3 regions of the Paenibacillus larvae subsp. larvae genome follow, and region 2 is predicted to be linked to each of the others. Evidence: riboswitches for the same ligand, from Rfam matches in the RefSeq annotation. Region 2 holds a riboswitch; each other region holds the start of a gene.
What was found. Region 2 has a riboswitch for cobalamin ahead of BXP28_RS22155 (cobalt-precorrin-8 methylmutase). Riboswitches for the same ligand answer to the same signal wherever they lie in the genome.
Positions count from the first base shown of each region.

Region 1: another riboswitch for cobalamin. It lies ahead of BXP28_RS12560 (1-propanol dehydrogenase PduQ); the one in region 2 lies ahead of BXP28_RS22155 (cobalt-precorrin-8 methylmutase).
Region 3: another riboswitch for cobalamin. It lies ahead of BXP28_RS20195 (ABC transporter substrate-binding protein); the one in region 2 lies ahead of BXP28_RS22155 (cobalt-precorrin-8 methylmutase).

Region 1 is NZ_CP019687.1:2,406,414-2,417,099, forward strand. It holds gene eutC (ethanolamine ammonia-lyase subunit EutC) at 1-142, opposite strand, end outside; gene BXP28_RS12530 (ethanolamine ammonia-lyase subunit EutB) at 164-1,528, opposite strand; gene eutA (ethanolamine ammonia-lyase reactivating factor EutA) at 1,558-2,988, opposite strand; gene BXP28_RS12540 (sensor histidine kinase) at 3,129-4,553, opposite strand; gene BXP28_RS12545 (ANTAR domain-containing response regulator) at 4,546-5,118, opposite strand; gene BXP28_RS12550 (EutP/PduV family microcompartment system protein) at 5,354-5,785, opposite strand; partial or broken gene BXP28_RS12555 (BMC domain-containing protein) at 5,797-6,149, opposite strand; gene BXP28_RS12560 (1-propanol dehydrogenase PduQ) at 6,334-7,473, opposite strand; adenosylcobalamin (AdoCbl) riboswitch at 7,860-8,009, opposite strand; gene BXP28_RS12570 (spore coat protein) at 8,355-8,558, opposite strand; gene BXP28_RS12575 (spore coat-like protein) at 8,677-8,880, opposite strand; gene BXP28_RS12580 (DUF2512 family protein) at 9,065-9,409, shown strand; gene BXP28_RS12585 (YolD-like family protein) at 9,460-9,807, opposite strand; gene BXP28_RS12595 (glycosyl hydrolase family 18 protein) at 10,469-10,686, shown strand, end outside.
Region 2 is NZ_CP019687.1:4,253,780-4,264,465, forward strand. It holds gene hmpA (NO-inducible flavohemoprotein) at 61-1,284, shown strand; partial or broken gene BXP28_RS22120 (arginine deiminase family protein) at 1,620-2,054, shown strand; gene BXP28_RS22125 (IS256 family transposase) at 2,101-3,324, opposite strand; gene BXP28_RS22130 (radical SAM protein) at 3,508-4,605, shown strand; gene BXP28_RS22135 (ABC transporter ATP-binding protein) at 4,596-5,513, shown strand; gene BXP28_RS22140 (hypothetical protein) at 5,528-6,163, shown strand; gene BXP28_RS22145 (hypothetical protein) at 6,168-6,860, shown strand; gene BXP28_RS22150 (S41 family peptidase) at 6,878-7,738, shown strand; cobalamin riboswitch at 8,283-8,447, shown strand; gene BXP28_RS24755 (hypothetical protein) at 8,406-8,531, shown strand; gene BXP28_RS22155 (cobalt-precorrin-8 methylmutase) at 8,600-9,232, shown strand; gene cbiD (cobalt-precorrin-5B (C(1))-methyltransferase CbiD) at 9,247-10,368, shown strand; gene BXP28_RS22165 (cobalt-precorrin-7 (C(5))-methyltransferase) at 10,365-10,686, shown strand, end outside.
Region 3 is NZ_CP019687.1:3,872,654-3,883,339, reverse strand. It holds gene BXP28_RS20200 (FecCD family ABC transporter permease) at 1-522, opposite strand, end outside; gene BXP28_RS20195 (ABC transporter substrate-binding protein) at 545-1,540, opposite strand; cobalamin riboswitch at 1,733-1,931, opposite strand; gene BXP28_RS24665 (hypothetical protein) at 2,032-2,337, opposite strand; gene BXP28_RS20185 (aspartyl-phosphate phosphatase Spo0E family protein) at 2,732-2,995, opposite strand; gene BXP28_RS20180 (aminotransferase class I/II-fold pyridoxal phosphate-dependent enzyme) at 3,080-4,285, opposite strand; gene BXP28_RS20175 (Lrp/AsnC family transcriptional regulator) at 4,301-4,792, opposite strand; gene BXP28_RS20170 (hypothetical protein) at 5,056-5,337, opposite strand; gene BXP28_RS20165 (MFS transporter) at 5,565-6,896, opposite strand; gene BXP28_RS20160 (BMP family lipoprotein) at 6,923-7,606, opposite strand; gene BXP28_RS20155 (type 1 periplasmic-binding domain-containing protein) at 7,585-8,109, opposite strand; gene BXP28_RS20150 (hypothetical protein) at 8,141-8,635, opposite strand; gene BXP28_RS20145 (DUF350 domain-containing protein) at 8,768-9,187, opposite strand; gene BXP28_RS20140 (PspA/IM30 family protein) at 9,287-9,958, opposite strand; gene BXP28_RS20135 (endonuclease MutS2) at 10,071-10,686, opposite strand, start outside.

The sequences.
Region 1 (10,686 bases), 1.8 Mb from region 2:
GTTCGGCAGATACCGGCTCAGCCTTCACCGCATGCTGTTCAGGTTCTTGTTTGGTTGCAGGCTGAGCAGCTTCTTCCGGCTTGTCTCCAACCATTTCCAGAAGAATCTGTTCAATCATAGATTTCAGGTCTTTTTCATTCATAAGAGCTTCCTCCTCCTTTCCTTACTTGAGAAACACCGATGCGTCCCCTGCTTTTTTGGTCAATTTGCCATTTTCAATGAAGCCCATCTTTTCCATCCATTGTTCAAATTCCCGGATAGGACGGAGACCTAATAGTTCACGCAGCGTGGCCGTTTCGTGATAGCCTGTTGTCTGATAGTTCAGCATGACATCATCGCCATGAGGAATACCCATAAAGAAGTTGCATCCTGCTGTTGACAAGAGAACCGCCAGGTTTTCCAGATCGTTCTGATCGGCTTTCATATGGTTTGTATAACAAGCGTCACATCCCATCGATATGCCTGTTAACTTACCCATGAAGTGGTCTTCCAGTCCCGCCCGGATAACCTGTTTGGCATCGTACAAATACTCGGGGCCGATGAAACCGACAACCGTATTAACCAGAAACGGGTTATATTTTTTGGCAAAACCATAACAGCGTGCTTCCATCGTTACCTGATCGATTCCGTGATGGGCTTCGGAAGAAAGCTCGGAACCTTGACCCGTCTCGAAGTACATGACGTTCGGACCCTCAACCTGGCCGTTGCGCAGCACAAGCTGGCGGGCTTCCTCGATGGTGGCGGCATTAAATCCGAAGGCTTCGTTAGCTTTCTGTGAGCCTGCGATCGATTGGAAAATCAGCCCTGTCGGCGCTCCCCGTTTAACGGCTTCCATTTGCGTAGTAACGTGAGCCAGAACGCAAGTTTGTGTAGGGATGTCCCATTTTTGCCTGAACTCTTCGAACCTGTTCAGAATACGTGTGACGCTCTCTACGGAATCATCCACCGGATTGAGTCCCAGCACCGCATCGCCGATACCAAAGGTTAACCCTTCCATCAGGGAAGCCATGATTCCATCCGGATCATCAGTCGGGTGGTTCGGCTGCAGACGCGCTGACAAGGTGCCTGTACGGCCAATGGTCGTATTGGCGTGAGCCGTAATCCGGATTTTCCGGGCCCCGTACATCAGGTCCATGTTGGACATGATCTTGGCAACAGCCGCAATCATCTCAGCTGTAAGTCCACGGGACACGCGCTTGATGTCGGCTTCGGTAGTATGTTCATTCAGTATCCATTCCCGAAGCTCTTCAACCGTCCAGTTCTTAATCTCGCTATAGATGCGTTCATTCACCTGGTCCTGAATAATACGGGTAACTTCATCTATTTCATAAGGAACAGCAGGGTTACTGCGCAAATCTTCGAGCTTAATCTGAGAAAGAACCACCTTAGCTGCTACGCGCTCCTCTGAAGACTCGGCTGCCAATCCGGCCAGCGTGTCCCCTGATTTTTCTTCATTCGCTTTTGCCATAACTTCCATCAATGTTTTGAATTGATAGGTTCGACCAAACAATTTGGTTTTCAAAATCATAAAAGCTCCTCCTTCCAGGTAACCTCTAATTAATTAAACACGAGGGTTTTAATGACCACAGGCAATACCTTCCCGCTGGCAATGGGTTTGCCGATGTCGATGTAGTCTCCGTTGTCCACCTGCACACTGTCGATGCAGACAACATCCTTCTTGTAATCAAGCAAGCCGTAAAGCGTCTGGCCCAGCACCTTCGCCATATCATGATGGACAATCACGATAAGCGGGTACTCCCTTTCCATCAGTTCCGACATTCCTCTGCGCAGTCCCTTTGCGTACTTTTGCACATCGAGGAAGCTTGGATTCTTCTTCCCTTCTACCGCAATCGCTACTTTCTGCAAATCATTGTTCAGCTTGAACCAGTTCAATTTCTCGGAAATGGCAGCCGCCAGTACCTCATCGCTTCCGGATTCATCTTCCTTAGCCAGCTTTAGAATCGGGATGTTCTTGATCGGAAAGCTTTTCTCCGTATAAGTGATGGTGCTTCCGCTGATTTCTGTCGTATGGGAACCGGCCCCGACTACGGTTGCCCGGATGGTTTCGGCCGATCTTGCGACCGTCAAATTCCGGGTCAACAGGGAGGAGGCAATCGCTCTTCCCAGCAAAATCCCTATGTCCCCATACTCAAACACGTCGCCTGGCGCTTCCTGATAAATGTAGTCAGCTACCCCTCCCGAGAAAGAGATACAGGAAATGCTCCGATCCGGCTTCAACCCTTTGTTGGTTATGATAACATCGTAAAAATCGCCGGGGGACCGGATGCCTACGCTCTCCTCGAGCAACTTGACCATCTCTTCTATGACCGGGGCCAAATCGGCCGGTGTTACCCGCTGCCCAAGCTCCAGATGAAGGACTCTCCTCTCCACAAGCTGTTTGATTTTGGGTGCGATATAGGTGATCTCCTTGGTCACCCGGTCTACCTTGATTAACCGCCCCCCTATATCGAGACAGCCTGTATCAATCAGTTCACCGTTTGAGAAGAGAGCCAGATTGCTGGTACCGCCGCCAATGTCAATATTGACAATAGAGGCAGAGTGTTCTTTCGAATACGTATGGGCTCCCGCTCCTTTGGCAGCAATAATACTTTCCAAATCGGGACCCGCTGTGGCCACTACAAAATCTCCGGCAAATCCGCTCAATGACAAGAGCACTTCATTAGCGTTTTCTTTCCGGGCTGTTTCTCCCGTGATAATGACGGCTCCCGTTTGAATCTCTTCCTTGCTGATCCCCGCTTTGCGGTATTGCTCTTCTACGAAGGTCTGGATTTTGCGGGCATCAATCCGGTTGTCAGCAAATACAGGTGTGAAGCAGATATCACTTCGATAGATCACCTCTTTATCTGTAATGACCAGACGGGGAACCGAAAAGGATGAAGCCAGGTTCTGGATGTATAATTTAGAGAGCACGAGCTGCGTTGTAGATGTGCCCATATCGATGCCAACACTGAGCAGTTCTTCTTTCATCTTTTCACCTCCATGGCTTGGTAACATTTTTTGATGCAAACAAAAAGGCTTAAAGTTACACAAATTCCCGATAAACAGGAACTTATAACCTTAAGCCTCATTGCTTACATGAACTACACCTTTGTAGCCCTTCTATATATTTATTTTTTAAAAGTAAACATCACGGTTGTTCCATTGGTATTGGAACTAATGTCAAGTTTGCCTTTCAGCTTGTCTTTCACATAACTGTGAACAATGGATAATCCCAAGCTTTTATGTGATTGTTTGCCGGGAGGAAATCCTTGTCCGTCATCCGTTACGGCTACAGTCACTAAGCCGCTTTCCAAAAGCACATTCACCGTAACATTGCCATCCGTACAATCGCCAAAGGCATGCTCATAACAATTTTGCAGAAGCTCGTTGACAATAAGCGCAATCGCCACTGTACGGTCACTGTCCAGACAGATGCTTTGATTAGCCTTCATCCCGATGTGGATATTTTTGCTGTCTACAAAACACCGTTGGATATTTGAAGCGATAAGTTGAATAACGTCAAGCAAATCCACCTGGGCTTCAATTTCCTTCGATAACAGATCATGGGTAGCTGCAATGGCCAAAACCCGGCTTACACTTTCAGTTAAACTTTTTTTAGCTTCCCGGCTTTCACATTGCCGTGCCTGAATGCGGAGCAATGAAGCCACTGTCTGCAAATTGTTTTTTACCCGGTGGTGAATTTCACGGATAGCCACGGATTTGGAGACGATCTCCGCTTCCTTGTTCCTGATTTCCGTAACGTCATGCAGGATGACGCCTACACGAAAATCCCGCTCTGTGATAAACACTCTTTTGACCTGGTAATAATAGCCCGCCACCTGTACCTCTGCCGATAATGGACAAGATGGTAAAGACGAATACTCGCTCATTACTTGTGCAAAGGTAGTTTGATCCAGAGAAAGGTTGTCATAATGCAATCCCTGAATATCTTCCAGATAACCGAGACGCCGGTAGTAGAGGTCAGCCTTTTTGTTCTTCAGCTTCACAAATCCATGCTTGTCGAAAATCAGGACAGCATCTTCCAGCTGATTAATTATGGACTCGTTAAACCGGAGCATGGCGGTCAGGGTTGAAGACATTTCGCCTTCTTCATGTGGTGTTCCGGCCGAACCGAAGTGAGCTTGAATATTTTCACTTACATCCCGTTCGTAGATAACGACCCCAATGACTGCATCCCGATGTTTGATCGGATAAACAGTCTGTCTGACCAGATGATTTTCCTGAGTATTCGCTACAAGCCCCTGGGATAAGATTCCCGTCTCCAATGTCCTGAGGACTCCGGGTTCGTTTTCCCGAAGCGCCCTTTCTCCCACAACCGAACGTTTATACAGCGATTTGCCGGTTCCAGGAGGACAATGGTATACGACAATAGCATCGTTGGTAATACGGGACAAGACATCAATGAATACGTCATCCCGTTCATCGGATGATTCGAAAGACCCGGCAACTTCAATGATCCTGCCGATTTCTTCATCTGTCAGACGGGTATGCTTGCTGCAAAGACGGACAATCTGCTCCCTAACCTTAGTCATAGGAAATGACGATCGTTGCTGCAATTTCCATCATCGGACACCGCCGATCCATGCTTAATTTGCGAATCATCTGGTAGGCCTCGTCTTCGGTACAACCATTCTCTTTCATTAAAATGCCTTTAGCTTTTTCAATTGCCTTGCGCTCTTCCATCTTCTGATTAAGCTTCGTCAGGTTTTGCTCCAGTTTACGGATCTCCTTCCCTTTGGCAATCATAACCTCAACCATGGGGATCAGAGATTTCTCATCAAGCGGTTTCACCAGATAACCAAGCGCACCGATAGAGGATGCCTTTTCAATCGTCTGTTTGTCGCTGAATGCGGTCAATAAGAGGACCCCACCCGCCAGTTGCTCGGTGATAATTCGTTTTCCTGCTTTTAACCCATCCAGGATCGGCATTTGAATATCCATAATGACCAGTTCGGGCAGATGCTTTTTGCATAATTCGATGGCTTCAAACCCATCTGAAGCTTCCCCTACAACATCGTAGTCCGCTTCTTCAAGCATCGCACGAATATCCATTCTTGTAATAGGTTCGTCGTCGACTATTACAATTTTTCCATTCATGTGTCATGCACCTCATTGTTTACCGATATTTGCTTGTTATCCCGTGAACCCCGCTATTCAGTTATAAAACGGAATCAATTTCGTAAAATAACCGGTGAGCGTTTAATGGAGAAGATTTAGATAAATACGGTTCAGATAGATATATATCTAATTTATATATATCTATTTATATATATTATACCAGTTATTATATCATTTCGGATGGTGATCCAAGTTATGAAATTGATTCAAACAGCTACTCTCTCAAATAGGCCTCAAGCTCGTCCAATCCCAGATTCTCCACGGAAGAAATCCGGAAAATGGGTGAGGCCCCGGCGGCCTGCAAGTATTCCGCTGCCTTTGCAATATCCTCATCAGACTCCGCCAGTTCGATCTTGGTTACAATGCCAATGACCGGTTTGGCAAATGCTGTAGCAAAGGACGGAGGAAAATAGCTTTCTTCGTTTGTGCAATCTTGCACAAGGCCGATTACATCAGCATCAACGCTTGTAACAAGAAGCATTCTGTATAAAGAACGGTTTTCAATGCACTCCCCGGGCGTATCTATGGCTTGCTCAAAATTCTCAATCGCCTGTGTCTTTTTGTAGGCAAGCTCCTGACCGTGCAGCCGTTGACATAACGTGGTCTTACCAGAGCCTGTACTCCCGGCTAATATCAACTTCTTCATGGCAGTTTCCCCTACGTTCTCGTAATGGCAGCAGCCGAAAATCCGAGAATGTTCTGCAAACCATTCAGTACTTCATTCACAGCTGAATCAACGGATGAAACATCGCCCGTTATAACCAGGGAGCCACTGAAACGATCGACAAAACCGATCTGAACGCCGGCTGCCTTGGTTGCAATGTCCGCCCCAATAATGGAGGCTTCGCTTGGGGTTATCGTCATAATGCCAATGGCATCCTGCACATCCGTCCCCAATCCCAGCTTCTTGTAAATGTCCTTGTTGGATTGGCAATAATGTGAGCCAAGGTTACCTGTTTCCCGGGCACGTACTCCTGAATGACGCGCTGCTTTTCATCTTGCTGGTTCATCCCTTATCCCATCCCATCAAAAAAACACGTGATTAAAGCCATAAAAAAACATAAAGGCTTCTTAAAAAATTCACACGGAAATTTTAAGAAGCCTCTTCGCTTTACTTGTTATACAACACGCCATTGTGCTATCTTTATCTCATAATATATTTGATTTAAGCAAACGTTGTCAATGCGGTAAATTTTATTGATACATTTTGTTCAAAATTCCGATCACATCCGCGTCTGACGGAACACGCGGATTGGTTGCTGTACATCCGTCCTTCAGCGCACCTTGGGCAATGGCCTCCTGCATTTCTTCCAAAGTACTGTATGCAATATTGCAGTCTTTTAATGTTTGCGGCATCTTCAATTGCTTCTGCAGCTGTTTAATCGCCTGGACCAGACTGCGTACCCCGCTTCGGGAATTGGAAGCCGGCAGCCCTAAGCTTCTGGAGATCTCCGCATATCTTGCAGCCGCAGCATTGCCTTCATCTTTGCCGTATCCCGGCTTGTAATCAGCATTAAATTCAATCACATGCGGCAATAATAGCGAGTTCATCCGGCCATGGGCAATCTTGAATTTGGCTCCTGCCACATGGGCAATCCCATGGTTAAGTCCAAGTGAAGCAATATTGAAAGCCATACCGGCCAGACACGATGCGTTATGCATCTTCTCACGCGCTTCGAGATCACTGCCGTCCTTGTGGGCTTTGGGCAGATAGGCAAACACAAGCTTGAGCGCTTTTTCCGCCAGGGCATCGGAAATATCATTGGCTTTGGTGGACACATAGGCTTCAATGGCGTGGGTCAATACGTCCATTCCCGTATCAGCCGTGATGAAATCCGGAACACTCTTGACCAGTTCAGGGTCCAAAATAGCTTCTTCCGGCAGCATGTCATGAGAAACAAGAGGATACTTGATATTCTTCTTCTTGTCGCTGATGACCGAAAAAGAAGTGACTTCGGAACCGGTGCCGCTCGTTGTCGGAATGGCCACGAAAGGGATATCCTGCTGGTTCATCAGTTTTTTGGCAAAGATCTTCATCGCCTTGGCCGCATCAATAGCAGAACCTCCGCCCACGGCTATGATCATATCGGTGTTAAACGAGCTGAGTGCTTCCAAACCTTCTGTCACGACCTCGATTGGCGGGTCCGGCACGATATTGCTGAAAATGTACTGTTTGTTGCTTTCGTGCAGTCTCTCGAACAGCAGATTAATCATGCCGGATTTCACCATGAACGGATCGGTAACGACAAATATTCGTTTGTTGCGTAATTCCGTTAGCCGGTCTAACGCACCTTGCCCCATATAGATATCGGTTTTAAAAGAAATTTTATCCATGCAGGCACCTCCAATGTAAGTTTCAGGAAAATAAAAAAGAGACTTTTAAAAGAACGAATTCCTTTAAAAGCCTCTTTGCTTATATGTACACGTCATTGTGCAGCTTGCTGTCATTTGATTGTCGTCTATTAGTTTACACCCTTATTCAGTAAAACGTCAACCTGTTGTTGCTTAATGCCATCTTATGCAAAAGGCAGATGATAAAAAAAAGGGGATACACGCCATTGTGTATCACATTCTTCTTCGTTGAAGAATCTACCCGTTTCCTTGCTGTACATCCTTGTACATGTTTGGCGCCGCCGCCAGGCCATACCCCCGACAACATTGTCGGGACACCCTCTTTCCAATAAAAAAAGCCTAGAGGCGATAATCGTCACACTAGACTTCTAAACCACCACTTTCGCCTCGAAGCGGTTGGTTGCTCAAAGTTTCTAGGCAAAAGACCTGACTTAAGACCGGTATCCGGTCTATCACAGTGGCGGGACCGCGTTGGATTTGCACCAAACTTCCATTGCCTAAAACTTTTATATTGTGGCATGACGTGAATGTTACCATTCGAGAACATTATAGCATATAGAAATAATTTGGCAAATCATTTGACAAATTATTTGGCAGATTATTCGCTGTTGTCCAATTGAGGCTGAAGTTTTGGAGACTCGATAACGGAATGTCTTTTCTTGCTCATTATCCTTCTCCTTTTTTAGAAAGATATTATCCCTGTCGTATTTTTTTGCTAAAATCCTCTCATCCATAAAATTATAGCAAATTAAAAAGCTGAGAATGATAGTTTTTTCCTCGTAGAAAAATATAAGGCCCGTCCTTAAGCAAATTATGTGCATTGGGGAGGGCCCTTGTTGTAAAGTAAAACGTTTTTCTGGAATTCAGGAACGATTCATTAAATTTAAAGTCTTCTGGGCATTCTGGATATCCATTTGGATTTGTTCATTTACATTAAAGGGATGGTACATGCCTTTATTCAGCATGTAATCCGTTATTTTCTGGTGCATAGTGATCGCTGTATCCAGATGGTTTTTCAGAACTGATCTGACTTCCGGAGTAGTGGCTTCAGTTAAAGCAGTAGCCAAGATCTTTAACACCGGATTTTGAGGCAATAAGGAAATCGGATGCGATAACCTGTTCAGTTATTACATTCATACCGGTTAAATTCTCTACAGTGGTGCTCATTTTTATGTTTTCTCCTTTCTAAATATGGGGTCGGGATAATAATCCCTGATAGTCTTGAATTGCTTTTGCAGAATGCTGAATATCTTCTTGCAAAAGACTTTTAAGCGCCGGATCAGAAACCAGTCCCTGCATAGCAACCGATTTTGTCATACAGGTATTTTTAAAGGTAAGGAGCTCATGTACTTCCAATGTTTCGTGTACGGCAAGGCCTTGTTGTGCCATTATAACGATTCACCTCCTTTAAACCATGAATTTATTATCCGCCCGTGCAAATAAGGATATTCAATTTAAATTGGTAAAATAAAACATGAAAAAGCTATGAAGAAATAGGATCAGGCTGAAATAAAATTGGGGATGTTTGGAGAAGCTAATAAACAATAACTGTCAGAAAAGAGGTCAAAAATTGATGAATAAATTTCTAATTAAAGTATTGTTAAACGGAATCGTAGTCATTCCCCTGCTTATGTGGTATACAGAAGCTACTTTTGTAGGGGCAGCCACAGCTGCCGTTATTTTGTCAGTCATTGCTTATCTAATAGGAGATCAAATCGTCCTTAGGTACACTAACAATACAGTTGCTACCATTGTGGATGCCGTTGTCGCTTTGTTTTATCTTTGGCTGGTAGCCCGCTATGCCAACTGGTCATTGTCAGTAGGGGAACTGCTTACGGTCGTTATCGTACTCGGTGTAGTAGAAATCGGATTTCACCGCTTTTTAGGACAGACTTCTGTTAATAAAGAGGCTCGATAATTATTGGGAGCTTAATAAATACAGCTTCTAAACAAAAAAGAAACGAAGACTCAGTATACATGTAAAATTGAAGAAAAGTGAAGCCACTGCATGCTTTCCTGACACTTTAACAAAATCTTCTCCTCCCGCAGGTCCAGCTTTATAATTACGCCGCTGTACTCCCGGTTCTTATATATTCCATAAGTAACAACCGTGATTACTGTGCTGCTTTCAAATGCTTCTGAAAGGATTTCAGAGAGTTCATGAACGCGTTTCTCCTGTTTCTTGTGATTCTCGCGTTTCTCAGTAGCTACCTGCCGTCTATACTGCATAATTTGCCGGACCACCCATTCTTTCTTTTCCAGAGGAATGGAGCGGGAGGCTTCATAGAGAACATATTCAGACAAATTCTTAGTCACGGCAATCCCTTCCTTGCTTCATAATAGGAACATTTGTTCTCATTATAACATTTTTTCCCTTTTGTTGGGAAAATAAAATGTTATGATGAAAGTGCCCCTAAAAAATGTATTAAGGGAGGTGGTTTTTTATGAGCCATTTGGAAGTTCCCAATATATCTTGAATGTTTATTTATCGTCCGCTTCCATGTTCGTTTTTTCACAATTCTTAAGAGTAGGCAAAAGAAGCAGAGGCATGCCTGCGATAATGCCTTTTTTCTTTGATAAAATGATTAAATAAACATGGGAAAAGCCGTTTTAGGAACAAATAAGGGACAAACCCGTAAGCCCCCAAAACAATCGCCGCCCCTTGTACTCCCGTTTTCCCGCTCTTGTCAAAATTGCCGCTTAAGCCGGGATTAGCCAATCCTGCATAAAAATCCGGAATTAGTCAAACCTGCCTCAAAAGCCGGATAATCAGAGGAATAAAATTCCACAAAATAGTAACATTTTTCCCCTTTTGTTCACTAAAATAAATGTTAATATGAAAACGTTACCAAATAAATAATCAGGAGGTGGTTCTAATGAGCTAAATTAAAAATCCCCGTAATGGGCGTGAAGTTTAGTTGTTGTCCACTTACATGTTATTTTTTTCACAACCTTAGAAGAAAACAGGAGGATGATGATGAAAAAGAAAAAATGCTTCATGACAATCACTTCGTTAGCAGTTGCCGGAGTCATGCTGGGAAGTGCACTCCCCCCGGTGACGGCTGGTTCTATTCATGATCATCAGACACAATCCGCTGTGTACGGGCAGTCATCCAAAGCATGGGATTTTTCGCAAATTCAAGCAGGATACGGGTACGAAAATTGGGGAATTAAACAGTATGTACCGTATTTTGA
Region 2 (10,686 bases):
TATCATTGACTATGATCGGGGTAGAAGCTTTATCCATTTCTTATGAAAGAAGGAATTTGCATGTTAAAACAAGCTACTATTGATATTATTAAATCTACAGTACCTGCGCTGGAAGTTCACGGGACAGACATAACCAAACTTTTTTATACCAGACTGTTCGAGACTCATCCGGAACTTCTGAATATCTTTAACCATGCCAACCAGAAGCAGGGCAAGCAGCAGACGGCTCTGGCCAACATGGTATTGGCAGCGGCGGTCCACATTGACAAGCTGGAGGCTATTATCCCGGCAGTGGTCCAGGTTGCACATAAACACCGCAGTCTTGGAGTTAAGCCGGAACATTATCCGGTCGTAGGCGAAAACCTGCTGCTGGCGATTAAGGAAGTGCTGGGGAATGCGGCTACGGATGAGATTTTGCATGCCTGGAAGGAAGCTTACGGAGTCATAGCCGACGCTTTTATCGGCATTGAAGCAGGAATGTACAAGGAAGCAGAAAACCGGAAAGGAGGATGGAAAGGGTTCAGACCTTTTATTGTGGCAAAAAAAGTGCCCGAAAGCGACGTCATCACCTCCTTCTATTTAAGGCCGGAAGACGGGAAAGAACTTGCCGGTTTTGAGCCGGGCCAGTATATCACAATCCGCTTAAATATTCCGGGCGAGAAGTATACGCTAAACCGCCAATACAGCTTATCCGACAGGCCGGGACTGGATTATTACCGCATTTCGGTTAAAAAGGAAGCAGGGCGGGACGGAGAAGCGGAGGGGATTGTATCAGGCTATCTTCATGAGAACGTGGAGGAAGGTGATGTGCTTGACATAAGTGCTCCTGCAGGTGATTTTGTATTGGACCGGAGCAAACGTACCCCGGTAGTACTGATCAGTGGGGGAGTCGGATTGACCCCAACCATCAGCATGCTGAATACTATTGCGGAAGAAATGCCCGAGCGGGAGGTTACATTCATTCATGCTGCCATTCACGGAGGCACGCATGCTATGGCGGAGCATGTACGGCAAATGAAGGAACGTCTCCCCCATCTCCAATCTTATGTATGTTATGAAAGGCCGAGAGAAGAAGACCGCAAATGCGGTGCTTTTGACCGTGAAGGATTAATTGAAGCGGGCTGGCTGAGTGAGTTACTGTCCCATGCTGTCCGGCCGGATATTTATCTGTGCGGGCCTGCCCCGTTCATGGCATCTGTATACCGGGCATTAACCGGAATGAACGTGCCGCCGGCTCAGATTCATTATGAATATTTTGGCCCTTCAGCAGGTGTGCTGGCTTAATTCGGACTAAGAGAACATAAATCATAGAAACCGGGTGTTTCCTGCATTATACGATGCAGAAAACACCCGGTTTTTTGCTTAAAAAAATCAACGGTTTTTATTTTGAAGCGGGGTAAGCTGAAAGGCCATTATTCAGGAAATATACGAAAAAACACTGCACTTTTTCCACTATTATTTGAGAGAACATTATAAATATGCGAGAAAATCTATAAATACGGCAATAAATCGTGGAATATTTCACTTTTGAAATGTCAGCGTTTCCACTACAGAGGTTTCAGGGATTTATTATGATATACCTGTGACACAATAAGCCAGGTCCCGAAGGAGGTACACAAGTGAAACATCCCGTTCATGTCACTTCCGAGATTGGAGAGTTAGAAACGGTTTTATTAAAGCGTCCCGGTAAAGAAGTAGAAAATTTGACACCTGAGTTTTTGCCGCAGCTGCTGTTCGACGACATCCCGTATTTGCCCATTATTCAAAAGGAGCATGACTACTTTGCCCAGACATTGCGCAACCGGGGAGTAGAGGTTCTCTATTTGGAAAAACTGGCGGCCGAGGCATTGGTTGATGAACAAATTCGTGAAGAGTTTGTGGATCAGATGCTGGCAGAAAGCCATGCCAGCGTAAATGGGGCGTATCAGACTTTAAAAGAATACCTGCTCTCTTTTTCCAATGAAGAGTTAATCCAAAAAATAATGGGAGGGGTGCTGAAAAAAGAAGCAGAGACCAGTAAGAAAATACATTTGTATGAACTTATGGAGGATCATTAGATCAAGTCCAAATTTGTGTGTAAATTCCCTCAGCTAGACTGTGCTACATAATGCGAGTCACTTTGGCATCGGACTTTGGCCGATCCTTCCGCCATTCCATGTACTCGGTCATGTCGAGATATTTCTTGCCGGCTGCCCATTTTTCATCCTGTTCCATCAATAGAGCACCAATAAGACGAATCACGGATTCACGGTTTGGGAAGATGCGAATGACACGTTCCCGGCGTCTAACCTCTTCGTTGAGACGCTCAACGCTATTTGTCGTGCGCAGCCGTTTTCGGTAACGCTCTGGCAGCATTAAGACGGCGGTAGCATCGTCAAATCCGCTTTCCAGCACGCCCATCGCCTTACCCGCCTTATCTTCATAAGCCGCTAAGGTCTGTTTTAATAAAAACCTTGCCGTTCCAGTATCAGGAGCATCTAGAATCGACCGTAGACGGCCATGGATCTCATCCTTCAAGGCTTTGGGTGAGGCTTCTAATACATTTCGCGTGAAGTGAGTCTGGCATCGCTGCCATGTTACCCCTTGCAGCTGCTGCCGTACCGCGCGTACAAGGCCGCCATGATCGTCGGAGGTAATGAGATCCACACCTCGTAATCCACGTCCTTTTAGAGAGCTGAAAAACTCACTCCAGCTTGCTTCAGATTCTGTGTCACCCAGCATCAGGCCAAGGACTTCACGATAGCCCTCGGTGTTTACACCAATGGCAATCATGATGCCTCGTGAGCGTACACGACCGTCTTCACGGACCTTGAGATACATCGCATCTACGAGAACAAACGGAAAGAGGCTGTCTGCCAGGCTTCGATTATTCCAAGCAGTTACGATGGGATCCAGCCGCTTACAAAGGTCTGAAACAGTGGATTTAGAAAACTCGGTTCCGCAGAGTTCTTCGGTTACTTGCGAGACTTTACGCGTAGAGACGCCGTTTACGACCATTTCCATCATCGCTAAGATTAACGCTTGTTCACTTCTCTGGTAACGACTAAAGAGCTCTGTCGTGAACTTCCCACCACGGATGCGCGGAACACTTAGTGTAATGGTTCCCACCCGCGTATGCAGCCCATGTGGATACGATCCATTCCGGTACGCTTTTCGATTCTCTGTTCGTTCATAACGATCTGCTTCCACTTGTTCACTCACCTGTGCTTGTAAGACTTGGTTCAGTACAGACTCGAGCAGCTTGGCTACACCCGCATCCTGAGAATTTCCCAAAAATAGTTGATGCAAAAGCTGCGAATCTACGTTAATCTGGTATTGAGCCATTTCATAACACCTCGTATATTTAGAATTTTGTGTCCCAACATTATTCTAACTGAGGGCTATGAATATGGCTCCTTTCATTTTTTGGAACCTAGCTTTTTACACAATTATACGGACTCAACTCATTGTTTGAGGAGATTACCATTGATTATTATAAATCTATTTATGAAAAGGTAGGGGTTATTCTTGAGTAATTGCTATTTCCGTCTATTTCCGGAATGTTTTTTAGTAGTGGGCAGGAAAAAATCAGTTGTATGCCATTTACTTGATGAAAATATGATTTGGCTGGATGAGGTTAATACCCAAAAGCTAAAGGACGCCGAGGCGAATCATCCGGTGAATGCTGAAGATCCGTTCTTTAGCGAACTGGAGTCCACGAATTTCGGTTTTTTTTCGGATCAAACCGTATTCATAGATAAGTTAAGGCCGATTAATAGTTTCAGCCAGAAAAAATTATGGCAGGATGCCCCCCGAATTAATATGGCTGTACTGCATGTGACTAATGATTGCAATCTGGATTGCACTTTTTGCAAAAATTCATTTTGTCCGGTATGCAAACGGTTTGAGGAGAGGGATGAAGCAGAGTTGACCGTAGAACAGTGGAAACGCATTCTGACCGAATTGTCTCATTTTGGAACAAGCGCGGTGTTATTTACAGGAGGGGAGCCGACTCGTTATCCGTATATTCATGAACTGATCGATTTCTCAATTGAACTCGGAATGGCAACAAACCTTCATACCAATGGCCTCGTTCCTTTGAAGCAGGTCCCTTCCGTGCTTGGGTTTCATATCACCGTGACAAGTAAACGGAATCTTAACAAGATTATTCAAAATTACTGCAACATTAAAGATCGCGTCACTTTACTGGTGGACGATCACTTATTCAGTGACGTGAAGCAAATAACGGGAAATCAGTGGAAAATCATGAGGACGACGCATAAGAAGCCTTCGATCGTGAAAGAACGGCTGGTCAAAACCAATATGAACAGCTTCTATGCCAGAAAACTATTTGATCCATGTTTAAACGGCAAGATAGCCGTTTCATATGTCGGAGACGTATATCCGTGCTTGGGAAGCCAAGCTCCGTTACTCAATTTAAAGAGAGATTCCGTTTCTCAAGCGGTTAAATTACTGGTACGGGATTTTTGGAGGCAGAATGTGGATTCGAGGGATCATGGGTTAAAGTGTCGGGAATGTGAATTCAAGTATTCCTGCAGCGCCTGCAGATTTCTGGATACGGAAGAGAATTGCGCTTACAGCTTGGAGGAATCGGAATGGTTATAAAGATATGCAGCGTCAGCAAAAATCTGGGCCATCGGAGTATTCTGAGCAATGTCAGCCTGGAAATTGACAAGGGGCAGATTTTTGCCCTGGTTGGTCCGAACGGGGCCGGGAAGACAACGCTTGTCCGATTAATTATGAATCTGTATGAAGCGACGAGCGGGGAAATTTACGTAAATGGAATTAACGTTACCGACAGACGTTTTAATCAAGAGAAGAAAAAAATCGGCTTTCTCTTTGATCATATTGGTCTCTTCAAAGATTTGAACGCATGGGAAAACATAGAATTTTTCGATAGAATTTACCATCCGCACTCCAAGAAGGAGGAGCGCCGAAACAGGATCGAAAAGTTGCTGCAGGATTTCGACTTATACGAAAGAAAGGATAGCAAGATTACCTTCTTCTCCCGTGGAATGAGGCAAAGACTTGTTTTGGCCAGAGCATTGATTAATGATCCGAACATCATCATTTTGGACGAACCGTCCAGAGGATTGGACTTGGAAGGTCAAATTACTCTTCGAAATTTTTTATTGAATTGCAAAAACAATGGTTCGACAGTGCTTATTAACTCTCACGATTTGAGCGAGCTGCAGAAAGTATGCACACATATCGCCTTCATTAAAGAAGGGAGGATTATCCGGTCCGGAACATATGACGAAATACGGGAGGCCCATGCACATCACAACTATTTGTTAAAAGGCAAGGATATTGCCGATCAGTTGGGAAGAGTAAACCCGGAAAGCGGCATCAGTTGGATTTTCAAAAATGAGCGGGAGGCTGTTGTGACAGTCAGCCATTCGGGAATAGATATTCTGGATTGGTTGAGCAGCAACCGTATCCGGTATGAGGAATTTAAAAAAGCAAGCGATGATTTAGAAGAATTATATCAGGAAATCATCAATAAAACCTAAGACCCGGAGACGATATGAATAAGTCGGGGGTTGTATATTGGAGGGAATTAAAACGGCAGAAACATCTGTGTATAGTAACGTCGTTGCAGTTCTTGCTTACGACATTGTTACTGGTTTGGAGAATGGAGGACTTTACAACATTCACTTATTTTTTATATATTCCCTTTCTTTTTTCCGTTGTTACGCAAAATGATATTTATTTTTACGATTTAACGACATCTATAGAGACTTTACTGGCAACACCGCTTGACGCAGCTCAAATTCTTAAGGAAAAAGGACTATTTATTGTTATTAAATCGGTGATTCTGGGAGTGGCCATGTTTCCGGTCTATCTTATTATCTTGTACGTTAACGGTTACAAACCCAATATTCTCATATGGAATGAAGCTCTGCTCCTCCTCCTGTGCTTTTTATTACAATACTCGTTAAGTTTACTTGTCGGGACAGTGACTTGGCTATACGGGAAAAAGTCCAGACTAGGCATTATTATTGGCCAGGGGCTGCTTTTAAATGGATTAACCGCAATCAGCTCATGGGATATCAAGGGTAGCGGAACGGTTATGGTTATCTCTATAGTTGCCGCGTATGGAGTTTCCAGGGTTCTGATCAAACGGCTGCGAACCGAAAATATGATAATGAGGTGTTTATAATCTTATGAATGCTCTTTTCTGGAAATCGCTTCAAGCAATGAAGCATCGGAAACCACGATTGGCGGTCCTTTTCATTCTCCCTATCATTTATTTGTATGCCTTATACCGGTCTGGGCTGAGCCAAGAGACGATATTGGTCTTTTTTCCGGCAACATTTACTTTATTCAGCAGTGTTATTCATTTTTCAATGGAAGATATTATTGGCAGCGAATCCATCCTGGCGACATCCATTTCCATACAAAAAATCTGGCTGTGGAATCTCATTTTTATTGTTGCTTCAGGCTATGTTTATTCAATCATTTTACTTACTGCGGGGACAGGCTTATTGAACTTAGTTAAAGGAATTGGGGATTTTTCCCTTAGTGTGTATGACGAAATGCAGTTTATCGCTAATCTTGCGCTTTGTTTTGCTTTTCTCGGAGCCGCAACTTGCCATTACGCTGATTATAGCTTTGGAAAACAGATGACCGCTTCTGTATTCGCTTTAATTCATTTAGCATGTCCCTTTGTTTTTCTCATCTGGGGCTCGAGATTAGAAGTAAACCAGAATAGTGTATGGATTACCTTGGCAACTGCAGTTTTTATTTTTTTGATTGCTTTTATTTTTATTAGGAACTCCAACAAAGAAAAGCTCCTTATGAATACGCAAAAATTAATGATGGCATATAACAACACTAACAATACTATAGAAGAGTAAAGGGGCTGAGTAGAAGAATGCTATTCTTCTCTTTACCGTTATATATCAGCAAAAGAGCAGCCAAACAGTATTTGGAACTGTATGAGGAAAACGAACTGCAATTAGACCGGAACGAATGCTATAGGCAAAAAAAAACGGAGCTGCTGCGCCGTGCCTTTATTTCTGCATCTCGGTTTGCCGTTTTTATTGAGGAGACCAAAGGGACTCCATACACTTGCTTTCGATTTGGCAAAAACTATCCCCGAAAAAGAAGGAACACTTCAAGTATTGAGCATGATATCAAATTCGGCGATTATATGTATATTGCCATTGGGTTTTTTGATCATGGCGTTTCCCGTAAAATGGAAGAGGTACTAAAGCGTTACAGAGACCGAAAAGGATTAATTCTTGATTTGCGGAACAATACAGGAGGTAGTATAGAAGAATGCATGAAAATTTCCAGATTACTCCTTCCTTCATGTGATATTGCAGAGTTGCGCTATCCGGGTAAAACCATAATTTATACGTCCGACGAGGCCAGATTCGGTTTTCAGCGCATCTTTATTTTGGTTAACGGATACACAGCCAGCTGCGGTGAAATATTGGCATTGACGCTGAGAGCCCATTTAAATGAAGCGGCAGTTATAGGAAACCGGACAGCGGGCAAGGATATCGGGCAACGGACATTCAATCATAGAAAGAAAAGAATACTATTCACTGTTTCGTCCTTTTATTGGACAGTTGAGGGGGGAAACAGCCATAAGCTTGAGGAATATTTGGAAAAGGACAACCCGTCCGGTATATCCTTCCTATCAGACGATGATTATTACAGACATATCCATTTTATCGACTCTTTCGCTGCAGGTGGTCAGGGGCAGGAATATGCCGGAGAACGGTAAACCCGCTTGTTACTTCATAGCAGTTCAGAACAGGCTTTTGAACGGTAACGCCGTGCCGGGCATCAAAAAAACATGCTGCCGGTAAAATAGCCGGGAACCCATCCAAAACTATTTCTTTTTCCGGGTACCGGCGTAGAAACCGTAGACAACAATTAAAGCAATGATGATGGGAAACCAAACGGAATCAAACATAATCAATCCTCCTTTGGGGATTTTCACTAATTATAATAATATGAAATGAAGGAAATATAAATATAATGATAATGAAATCATTAAACTATTCCGTAATAATCCGCCTTGCAACTGCAAGTTCAAACCTTCCACCCTTTCAGGAATCTAATGACTTTTAGATTTTCCCCAACTTTTTTTCGGTGAGATGAATAGTGCTAATTCATGTATCCATTTTTTCCATATTTGGATATCGCAAAGAAAGCGGAAACACAAAAAGGAAAATATTAGTGATTAGTGAGTTCTATCACAGGCGCCTCAGCATTAGTCAAGGTATGATCATCTTAAGAACCAGATATTCAACCTGATAAAAATTGAATAGAAAACTGGGTAGAGATCAGGGAAAGAGGTGCGATTCCTCTACAGGCCCTAGCTACTGTGAAGCGGACGAAATCCCCTTGATGTCACTGGAACATTTCCGGGAAGGCGGGAAACTAGAATGATGCAAAGTCAGGAGACCTCCTCTATTCAGCCTATGCAGCAACTTCTAAGGGAACAGTTGTCTATTGCAATGAAACCAGGGCACAAGTGTGTTCAAAAAGCACTTGGAAACGGCCATTTCTGACGTATGGACACGAAACCTTAAAGTTTCGTGTTTTTTTGTTCCTTTTACTCGGGAAAGGAGAGGAAAAGATGAGTTACATAAAAGACCCAAAGCTTATTGAAGAAAAAAGTTTTGAGATCATACAGGAAATCATTACACAAACAAGACCTGAATATGCCTTCCGGAATAGGGAAGAGGAACTGGTAATGAAACGGGCGATTCATACGACGGCAGATTTTGATTATTTGGATAACCTTGTTTTTACTCATGATGCATTGGCGAAAATACGCGAAACAATCAGGCATGGCGGAATGATTTTTACAGATACCAATATGGCCTTGAGCGGGATGAATAAAAGGATTTTAGATCAATACGGCTGCCGGTACCGCTGCTACGTCAATGAACCTGAAACAGCAGAAATCGCCAAACAGCAAGGCATCACCCGGTCTATGGCCGGGATTCAACTTGCCGCAAGGGAAGAGGAACGGAAATTATTTGTAATTGGCAATGCGCCTACAGCAGTCTACAAAATTTTGGAAATGGCAGATGCCGGTAAATTGGATGCGGAGGCTGTAGTCGGAGTGCCTGTTGGATTTGTCGGGGCAGCAGAATCGAAAGAAGCCCTCTATGAAAGTGATATACCGGCGGTAGTTGCCCGTGGACGAAAAGGCGGAAGCAATTTGGCTGCAGCCATCATTAACGCAGTGCTATATGCGATGTAAGAGAAGGTGGCCCTATGGGAGACTATGTGTATCATGAGGGAAAAAAATTACGCAAGGGTTATACGACGGGCGCTTGTGCAGCCGCAGCAGCCAAAGCGGCTGCCGCCATGGTGATCAAACAGGAGAAAATAGCGGGAGTTTCTGTGATTACGGCAAACGGAACATCTCTGCAAATTCCCGTGAAAAAACAGGAATTTGATCAGCATACCGCGACGGCCGCCGTTCAAAAAGATGGCGGTGATGATGTGGATGCGACGCATGGAATGTGGATTTTTGCGAAAGTAACCTTAAACGCCGGCGGGGAAATCAGACTCGACGGCGGGCAAGGAATCGGGCGTGTGACTCAAAAAGGCATTGCGGTCCCGGTTGGGGAAGCGGCTATCAATCCGATACCACGCAAAATGATTATCGCAGCCGTCCGGGAAGAGATTGGTGCAAAGCTGGGCGCGGATATCATCATTTTCGCACCGGAAGGTGAAGAACGTGCGGAGCGGACAATGAATAGCCGCCTGGGGATTATCGGCGGAATTTCCATTTTAGGAACGACAGGAATCGTAACCCCAATGTCCGATGAGGGGTGGAAACGGTCGCTTTCCATGGAACTGGAAATGAAAAAAGCACAAGCCTTCCGGAAAGTGATTCTGGTACCGGGGAATTATGGAGAACGTTTCGTGGAAGAGCATCTTGGCATTGACGGTAAATACGTGGTTTCCATGAGCAACTTTGTCGGTTACATGTTAAAAGAGGCGCAGCACCTTGCTTTTAAGCACGTGCTTCTGGTGGGCCATTTTGGCAAATTAATTAAGGTCTCCGCCGGTATTTTCACCACATACAGCAAAGATGCCGATGCACGGGCAGAAATTTTGGTAGCAAACCTGGCTCTTGCCGGTGCGCCCGTCCCTTTACTCGAGAGAATTGCAGCATGCACGACAACAGAAGCCGCAGGAGAAATCATGGTGGCAGAAGGATACAGCGAAGTTTTTCAGACCATTACGGATAAAGTGAAGAAACGGGCGGAAGACTTTTTGAAATTCAGCAAACCCTTTGTTGATATTGATGTCATCACTTTTTCAACAGAACGCGGAATGCTGGCTTCAACTTGTGATATTTCAGCAATCAGGGAGGCATGGCGATGATTCATATTGTCGGAATTGGTCCGGGTAAACCGGAACTGATGACAAGTGCCGGAATCATACTCATACAGAATGCCGATGTAATTATCGGCTCGAAGCGGCAGCTGAATGAAATCCCGCATGAAATACCGGCCGAACGCAAACTTCTTCCCTCAAATCTCTCGGAACTGGAAACATTTTTGCTTGGGAAGACTGGACAGGACATCGTGCTGCTGGCTTCCGGAGATCCGTTAATGTATGGGATCGGAAATTGGGCGTTAAAGAAATTTCCGAAAGAACAGCTTCAGATTGTACCCGGCATTAGCTCCATTCAGTATCTTT
Region 3 (10,686 bases), 380 kb from region 2:
GAAAGCACCCAGGAAAGCCTGCATGACCACTCCGGACAAAATCAAGGTTTCCATGCGAATTTTTCCGTCAATCCGGGCAAGCCTCAGTACCAACCATAAAGAGAAAAGTCCTGTGGTAAAAGCCACGATTGGAATAGTCCATTGGCCAAAAAAAGCGTACTGCAAACCAAAATAAATAAGAAAAGCAGCTCCGACAGATGAACCTGATGAAACGCCAAGCGTATAAGGATCTGCCAGGGGATTGCGTAAAACCCCTTGAAAAGCTGCCCCGGCCACCGACAAAGAAGCGCCTACGAGCACTCCAAGCATCACACGGGGAAACCTTACTTTCAGGATAATCTGTTCAGAAGACCCGGGCCAGTCAGCCTGAATGGCATCACCCAAAAATGGTATTTGATGCACCAAAATCCGGAAAATATCGGGAACCGGCAAAGAAGCTGATCCTACGGACAGACTAAGCAAAATAGAAAGAAAAAGGAGTAGTACCCCTACTCCTCCCCAAATGAATAATTTTCTTTTCATATATCTTTCACCTATGACAGGTTTATTTGACAAGATCCGGATAAATCGCTTTAGCTACCTCGGTCAATCCCTGTGTGATACGCGGACCCGGACGGCTGATCAGGTTTTGGTCTACACCGATTACCGTATTGTTTTTTACGGCATTGATCTGATCCCAGCCACTGCGGCCCCGAATCAGTTCCTCCAGGTTTTTCTTGGTTTTGTCGTCAGTTACACCGTTCGCATACAATATGACATCCGGATTCTTCTCTATGATTTTCTCTTCACTGATTTGGTGCCATCCCTTCATGTCTGAAGCGACATTTATCCCACCGGCCAGCTCGATGATTTCATTCATGAATTCCCCGCTGCCAACTGACCAGCCCGGAGAAAACTCCACATATACTTTCTTCTTCTCTTCCGCTTTTACTTTGCTTACCGCATCTACCACTTTTTGCTTTTCAGCTTTCATTTTTTCCACTACTTGCTCGGCTTGTTCCTGATGATCGGTAATTTTACCATAGAGCAGCATATTATTCATAACATCATCGAGAGTTTTCGGTTCGACCTTAAACACCTGCACATTGGATTCGCGAAGCTTCTCTACGTCTTCCTTGCTGGTCGATATACCCGTAAATACCACATCCACATTCGCCGCAATCATGGCTTCCACATTCGGTTTCATAATGCTGCCAAGCTTAGGCTTTGATTTAGCTTCTTTCGGGAAATCATCAAAATCGGATACCCCTTGAATTTTGTCACCAAGACCGATGGCGAAAAGGGATTCTGTCTCCGCTGGTGAAATGGAGGCAATCCGCTCAGGAGCTTTCTCAAAAGTGAATTCTTTACCTGTCGCATCCGTGACTTTCAAAGGATATTGCGTTTTCTTAGAAGAGGAATCTCCCGACTTGGCAGTCGCTTCCGCTTTCGGTGAACTGCTAGCCGCAGGCTCCTCTTTTTTTCCGCAGGCTGTCATGCTGACTGCCAATGCAAGGGTCAGCACGCCCGCAACCACTCTATTCATCCATCTTGTTTTCATTTCTGGTCTTCTCCCCTTTATTTAGAGTACTCCGAGTCCAGCTTGACTTCCATTTTCAAATACAATCTTTACTGCAACGAAAAACCCCTCCTATTTCGAAGAATAGAAAGGGGCAGGATAAACCAGTACCATTGGGGACTCCTTCTTTCGGAGCCGTTCCTGATTTAACGCCATCCTTTCCTCGAAGGATTTCGCGAGAGTCATCAACAGGTAGGTCTCCTGACTTTCGAGTGGTGCATGATCCCGCCTTCCCATCCTGTTTCCGGACAGTGGCTTAATGAGATCATTCTCGAATCACAGTGGCGGGACCGTGCCGGATTTGCACCGGGCTTCCCTTTTCACCTGCATGGCAGACAGTACTGCCGGCAGGACCTGCTGATCATGTATTTGTTTTTTCAAAATGCTGATTCTGAAAACAGCACAGCATGTATCAAGCAATCAAACTCTTAATCGATTATAGGCTAATTCATCATTAGTGACAATAAAATGGATCACTCTTTTTCGGCAATTTTCCTCATAACGGCCTTGGCTTTTTCGATATCGGGCACATTCACGGGAATCATGGCATATAAGCCCAAACCGCTAAGCTCATTCTCCCTGAACCATTTTGTCTCATCCAGCGGAACGGCATACAGATGCTTCTCCTTGAGCGGTTCCGGTTTCGGCTCCTGTTTCTTGTTTTCCGGCTCGATAACAGCTTCCTCGATACCGCCGGGGAAGTCATCCACACCGGCCAGATCATCCAAAGAAACAAACGAATTTTGGGCAGCAAAGCTACGAAACTCTTTTTGGGGCAAGACCAGGATTCCATTTCCTCCCGCAGCGACTTAAACTTCCAATTTTTAGGAAGCATACATGGGAGAAGCGGAAATAGAAGGGAAACATCTTCTCCAACCTTTTCTTTCAATGAAGTTTCGAGTTTTGTGACAATATCAACGGGAAAACCGGAAGATCCCATCATAAACATTACAACATCGTGTTTCGGTTTGCCGCCGCATCCGGCCATCAGGACCGGGACAAGAACAAGTGTTCTAAGCAGAAGCAAGGTAAGACGCTTCACGGTAAGAATCTACCTCCAAGTAGTTATAGACAAAATGATAGGTAACACTCATACGGTAATTTTAAAAAAAGGCCGGTATAACACCGGCTCGGCTTTTTGTCAAAATATACGTTTTCTTTATTACAGCGGGGTCAATCGTTCTCTTTGACAAGCTGCATGTATTTATTAATTTTAAAATCCAGCAGTGTGCTCATTTGAACTACAGACTCCGATGTCATTTCCCTTCCTTCCAGAACCAATTGTTCCAGCTTGCGTCTTAGAAAATGAATCTCTTCTTCCAAAGCGTGCAGTGAGGAGGCCTTATACGAATTCTTTGAAGACATGCGGGGTTCCGAAGATTCGGAAACGTGCCATTTCTTCGGATACTCGGACAGCTGATACTCTAAAAATGCCATAAAACCGCCTCCCTCTTCAAAATGAACGTTATGACCTAAACATATCAGGTTTACGATCCCTAGAACAACTGTTTTTGTGACAATTTATAACTTTTTTATTAATTTTCCTATTCTCTCCAAGGCTTCATTTAACTGAGTTACGGAAGTGGCATAGGAACAACGGATGAAGCCTTCTCCCCCAAGACCGAACACATTTCCCGGAACCGTCGCTACTTTTCCCTCATAAAGCAGGCGCTGGGCAAATTCCTCCGAGCCCAACCCCGTTTTGGAAATAGATGGAAAAGCATAAAAAGCTCCTTGAGGCTCATGGCATTCCAAGCCGATTTCACAGAATCCCTTCACCACAAGACGTCTGCGCTGGTTATAAGATTCCACCATTTTGTCCTTTTCTTCCAGCCCGTTTTTCATCGCCTCCAAAGCAGCAACCTGTCCCATAATGGGGGCACACATGACTGTATATTGATGAATCTTTAGCATGGCAGAAATAAGCTCCCGATGTCCGCACGCATAACCCATTCTCCAGCCTGTCATGGCAAAAGCTTTGGAAAAGCCGCTGACCAGAATTGTCCTGTCTTTCATACCAGGGATCGAAGCAAAACTAACGTGCTTTTGCCCGTAAGTCAGTTCGGCGTAAATCTCATCTGAAATAATGATCAGATCATGCTCCTCCACGATTCTTGCGATGGGCAACCAGTCCTCGTAAGTCATAATGCCGCCTGTAGGATTGCTCGGATAACAAAGGATAAGGACTTTGGAATGTGGTGTCAGGGCGGCTTTCAAGGATTCGGCAGTTAATTTAAAATTATCTTTGGCATACGTCTCAATACCAACCGTTTTCCCTCCGGAAATAGCAGCGATCGGCGAGTACGAAATATACGTCGGTTCCGGAATGAGGATCTCATCTCCCGGAGTAATTAAAGCCCGCAGAGCCAGGTCAATGGCTTCGCTGCCGCCTACCGTAACCATTACCTCCTCCATCGGTTCATAAGCAACGTGGAAAGACTTATGCAAGTATTCAGCAATGGCTTCGCGAAGTTCGGGTAATCCTGCATTTGGCGTGTAGTTGGTCCTTCCTCTTTCCAGAGCATATACCGAGGCTTCCCTCACATGCCAGGGGGTAATAAAATCGGGTTCTCCCACCCCCAAAGAAATGATATCCTTGCTTCCGCTTACAAGATCGAAAAACTTCCGGATACCGGAAGGCGGAATGTCCCGAACCAGCGGGGATAAATAGCTTTTCATATTTTTCACACGGCTTCCTGTTGATATTGATGGTGTTGAAGTATTCATAGGACAGCCCATCCTTTATGGCGAGATCAGCATCCGATGGTCATCCTCATGATCTTCAAAAATAATGCCATCGTGCTTATATTTTTTCAAGATAAAATGGGTTTTGGTAGAAAGGACCCGATCCAGTGTAGATAGTTTCGTCGATACAAAGGAAGAAACTTCCTGAAGCGTGCGCCCTTCAATCTCTACCTGTAAATCATAGGACCCGGACATAAGATAGACTGCCTTCACCTCCGGGAACAGATAGATGCGTTCGGCTATCGCATCAAAGCCCGTCCCGCGTTCCGGCGTAATCTGAACCTCAATAAGTGCCGTTACTTTATCACTATCTACCTTCGCCCAGTTCAAAACCGTAGCATATTTGACGATGATGTTCTCTTCTTCCATTTCCTTGATCGCCTTTGCAACTTGTTCCTCATTAGCACCCAGCATGGTAGCGATCAAATCAGACCCGCGCCGTGCATCTTCTTTAAGCAATTCCAAGACTTTCAGTTTAAAATCATCCATTTCGTTCCTCCTGCTTATTTCCCAAAGCTGAACGGCTGAGCCGTCCTTATTCAATCTGACTTTTCAAAAAATAGTTATATCTCATCTTACACCGAAGGGCAGTACGAATTCAACGAACCAAAGCGAAAATAAAAAAAGCTGCGGCAGCCAAAAAGGGCCTCAGCTTCTTTCCGTTAACAGATTTCAAGCACCTGGGCGCATATATCTTATAAAAAAATCTTCTTCAATAAACGATGCGATTTTGCCGATTTACCTTTAGCCGCTTACTTGATCATCAGCAGACGTTTGACATTGGCCTCGATATCTTTTTGACTGTAAGAGGGAAGCACGTGAATATAAGCAGAAGATTGCTCCTCCTTTTGCTTCCGTTTGGAAATATAACCGATACCGATAAGCCGGTCCCGATCATAGGCTGAGATAACATCCGAAAGTGAAGACAACTCCAGGCCGTCCCTCGCAACAAGCTTCCGCGTCTGTTTCGTATAATCATGTTTAAACTTATTCCAGTCCGCTTTATCCGGAACATCCCTTACAAAAGCCAGCATTTAAAGAACCACCTTTCCCTGACAATCATCTTATTACAATAATTATACATATGACTGCATATTTATTCAATCTATTCTTGATCTTCATTCACTTCATTATAAGCTACAGCTCTATGGTTGGAAATGACAGAACCGGAAAAGCAAAAAACCCGCTCCGAACAGGGCAGGTTTTCACTGCAAGGCAATTGAATATGGACTTGAAATACAAGCATAGGCATAAGATAACTTTATTCTGTCAGCAAATGGCCGGCCGGAGAAATTCCATCCAAATATCGGCGCATATACAGCCAGGTGAAAAACGGTGAACTGCCGATTCCAAGCAAAAGCAAGTTCAGTACAAGAGGAGAGTGATTCCATGAAACGATGGTAATAAACAAGAATGTCCCTCCGATTCTCCCCACATTCAAGGCGAGTTCCCGCATAACAATAAATTCTTCCCGCTGCTTCACGCTTTCTTCATAGCGGCCAATCAGGTCAAACACCGCGGAAGTCATGGGAATACTGAATAACGGCATAAACAATGCAGTTCCAACCCCAAAAACCAGCAGAGTTCCGAACGAAACCTTCCAGAAGAAAGGGAGTATTACGAGGATCAACATAATAACTCCAACAAACATCCCCTGCCTGCGCCAAACCGGTTTAAGCGTCCGGCCTACAAGCCAATTGCTGAAAAAGGAAACCCCTGAAGTAATAAGAGCATAGTTCCCGAGCTTCTGCTCACTAGTAGTGGCTATGTAAACAAGAAGGACTATTAGAAAGCCAAATACCCCTTCCCTTACACCCTGCGCCACCAGTGCAGCCGCTATTGATCTCCATGGAGCTTCCTTATCCCTGAGGCATTGCAAGGGAAGCATCCAATTATAAGTCCCCAATAATTTTCGTTTGGCAAGAAAAAAACTGACCACCACCCCGGCAATAAAAATGGCAGTCGATATCGTAAATACAACACGATAACCGCTATTTCCCGTCATGCTAGCTATGATCAATCCTGATAACCAGGGTGCCGCCATGCCCGAAACCGCAACGAGTGTCCCGGTCCATCCGTTGAACCGGTCCCGGTTTCCAGGTTCGGTAATTTCGAAATAAACAACATTAAAGGAAAGCCAGAAAAAACCGGAAGCCATTCCCTGAACAAAACCTAAAAGCAATATATGCCTGACGCTGTTTACCCCAAAATAAAGCAGCAACAAATAAAAAAGAGCGAAAAGAGCAATGCCCAAACGAAGCACGATCATCTTATTATGTTCCTTCACCCATTTTCCGGCCAGCCAAAACGTTAAGGCCATCGTAAAATGGGTGACCAGCATAAACCAGCCAATGGTTGCAAAATCATTTTTGGCTTTCCATAAATATACGCCCATAAATGTTCCAGACAGGGCATTAGCTGCCGAGAATAAACCGTTGACAGTTAGTAGCAAGACCCCCTGTTTCCCGAGCTTCTTCTTTTCCCTTGAACTTCCCCGGCGGTGAGATTGCTCCTGTTCTTCGCGGGAATCCTCCTGAACCCCATGACGGTTTCCTTGAGTCAGTACCCTGCTTCGGGTTCGACCTTGAACCATTGTGTACTCACCATCCCTTGAATAGCTTAGCCTTTGTTAATCTTCCCTTTGAATGGGAAAATATAAGGCGGGATGGCCAAATTGGGACGTATTCCCAATTTACTGCATGCCGGAAGGGCAATTTCCGCGGTTATCAGCCGGTTTGCATAAGATTCAATCTGCTGCGCATCCTGTTCCCGCAATTTTTTCCTGTAACCGGTTAGACTAACTCCCCCTTCCTTCAAACCAAATACCTTATGCCTTCTTCCATGGAATTTGCCTTCTCTTACTTCCTGCATGACGCTCGAGACCGCTTTGTCAAGATGTACATCCATTGACGCCAATTGCACCTCGGAAGAGGCTTCTTCCAACCCGCTCTGGCTTCCGATTACCCATAATTTCTCCCCCGAACGTACTCTTGCCAAAGCTTCACTTTCTATTCCTGCTCCGGCACTGCCACCCATATGGGTAATGATATCAACACCGCTTCTATATAAAGAGCGCGCCGTACTTCTTCCCGTTTGAATATCCGCTTTTTTGTCAAGAAGTTCCGCACTGATCTTGGCATCCGGCTTAACCGCTTTCACACCCGCTTCGAAAGACAGTTCCAAAAAGTGCCCTTCGGTATCAGCCGTTCCGACAAAAGCAATCTGATTTGTCAATGAACCCAGCCCAGCCGCCACACCAGCCAGGTAGGCCGTCTGCTCTCTTACGAAATCAATGCTTTCCACATTGGTACGGTCATCTGTTGCCCTACCGCCACTAATTTGGCATCCGGATATTGCTCCGCTGACCGTTCTACTGCAGGCTGTAATGCCTTTCCTTCCGCTACGATCAGATGGTAACCCTGATTGACCAGAGAAGAAACTTCATCCTGATTTACCTCATTGGACACCTTTTTAAAGGCAACATCAAATCCCTGTACTTTACCCGCCTTCTTTACCTGATCTTCCGAATCCCGAATTTCCCCCTCTTCCATAGAAATGTATGCCATTTTCATTGTTTGCTGATGTCCTGACGTTGGTTTACCTTCATCTCTCCCCTTTGATTGCGTACATGCTGTCATTCCTGCCAACAATATACAGATAACGACTATCATCACCCATCTTTTTCTCAAAAACATGCTGACCCCCTGATTATTAACCCGCTCTTTTCCGTCTCCTTTATATTGTGATATTTTGGACCCGGGGTTATACCCGGCCAATCCTTTTTTTGTCCCTATAATAAAAAACACCGGGTTCTCCAAAGAAGTCCCGGTTTTGGCATTATTTTTTTACCGCTTCGACCATGGATAGCCTGTCGGCTCCGGAAAGTACAGTCTCTACTTTAAAACAGGATGGACATACGTAAACATTCAGCGTAAAAGGGGCCATAAGCGCGGCACGTCCGATGGGCTTATGTACCTTAGGGCTAAATCCGCCATCTTCCATTACTTTTTCACCAACCAGCAGCATAAATTCCCTGCAAGTAGAGCACTCCGGCGCCTCCTCCTGGAAATCAATACAGGCATTGATGCACTCCTGATATACATCACGAACTTCCTGATCTTCCCATTCGAGACTATCCTGGTCGCCAGGAATCTCGTCAAAATCTCCGTCATTCTCCAACATTTCGGGTGTAAACATTACGCTTCTGTATTCACCCAGTTCATTAAAACAATGTGGACAGATTTGTTCCAGACCTATTTCAGGATCCCATACAATCTCTGTCTGACACCACTGACAAATTGTTTCCTGTGAAGAATTGTCCGAATTTGGCATCCTTTACGCACCTCCTTATTAAGCTAAAACAAGCATATAATAAATTCCTGCTCCCATAAAAATAACGGCAAGGGCAAGAAGAACTCCCCACAAGTACTTCATGAACCACGACTCCATTAACTAATAATGTGTTTATGTCACACATGCTCCTATCACGTAAGAAACTGAAATGGAAATCAACATAGATAAAAAACCAACGGCTCTGTTGTCCCGCTTGATCTCATCATCTATTTTAAAGTATGGCGTCAAAAATTCAAAAATAAAGTAGGAGACCAAAAGCAGGATAAAGCCATAGCCAGCCCAAATTAAGGATCGGATTATTGTATCATTATTTAAAATGGCAAAACGGAATACATTGCAGATACCAAATATTTTGCCTCCCGTTGCCATTGCTACGGATACATTCCCTTTTTTAATTTCTTCCCAATCATTGTACTTGGTGACAACCTCAAAGATGGTTAAGAACACCACCAAAGCCACGACGACCACAGAAAAAACAGCGAGAACGCTTAAGTAGGGATTATCAAACAAGCGATCCACCTCATTATTCATGAATTAATGCCTCCCCTGTTTAGCACGCTTCAAACACTTGAAGAGACTGAGATTTCTCCCAGTCTCTTAAAAAGGCATGTGCTTATTATAGCACTACTGTTATTTTTTTGCAGCCAGCTGGGTTTTAAGAGCAGCAAGTTCATCTTCCACACCATCATTTTTGCTCAGTTGATCGAGTTCGTCATCCAAGCTCTTGCTGGAGCCGCGAATCTCACTGCTTGCTTCGGCTTCCGCTTCCAATTGAAGTACTTTTTCAGACATACGGTCGAAACCTTTGGCCGCATTGTCGGTACCAAATCCGCTCATGGCCTGGTTAATTTGCTTTTGGGCTTTTGCCGATTCGGCACGGGCTACCAGAGTATCCCTTTTATTTTTCATTTTACCGAATTCTTCTTTCATTTCGGCAACCTGATTGCGCAGACGGTCCGCATTTGTTTTGGCCATGTCATATTGGCGTTTCATTTCATCAAAGCGTTCCTGATGCTCTTTCTTATCTTGAAGCGCGCGGCGGGCCAGATCCTCGTTACCTTGTTCAAGAGCCTTCATAGCCTGCTCGCTGCGTTTTTCAACCATTTCCTGGGCTTCTTCATACTGCTGCTTAAATTTTTTCTCAATTGCAATTTGCTTGGCAACCGCGACCTCAGCTTCTTGAATATCCTGTTCCATATCACGAAGAAACTGATTCAGCATTTTTACCGGGTCTTCTGCTTTGTCCAGCAGATCATTGATAGAAGCCATTGTTAAGTCACGTAATCTTTTAAAAATACCCATTTGTTTCAATCCTCCTAAAGAATGGTTGTGTAAGCTGATAGTTGTTAACTCCCTTTGTTATAACACTTCATACGCAGGAAATAAATCGGAGTTTCACATTAAATTGATTTTTTTATTTTAACTCCACTACAGTAACCCCTGTTCCGCCTTCGTTGTAATTTCCTATTCGAAAACTCTTCACATGCTTGTTCCTGCGCAGGAAATCTTGTACACCCGTTCTCAGCACTCCCGTACCTTTCCCGTGAATAAGATACACCTGGCCAAATCCGGCAAGGAACGATTCGTCCAGAAAACGGTCAATCTCGATAATGGCCTCCTCTACATTAAGGCCCCGCAGATCCAGTTCCGTACGTGCATGGTCTTCACGGGATCGCTTTACAGTGGCTGAAGGCCGGGATACTTGTTTTTTTGGTTCAAGAGAGGAGAGCTTTTCCAAGTCATCGCGTTTCACTTTCATTTTCATGATCCCAAGCTGTACCACAGCTTCTGTGTCCCCGGCCAGTTCTACGATATGGCCATTTTGGCCGAGTGAAATCACGCGAACCTCATCCCCCGGCTCAACCTCCGCCGCCCTGCGCTCCTTGGCAAACGTCGGCTGTTTGGAACGCAGATCGGGTGCTGCCTCGCCGAGGCGGTGCTTGGCTTCTATAAGCATATGTTCTTTGATCCCGGCTTCCCCTGATTTGGCCAGACGCCGCAAGTCCGCAATTACTTCATCCGCTTCCCTG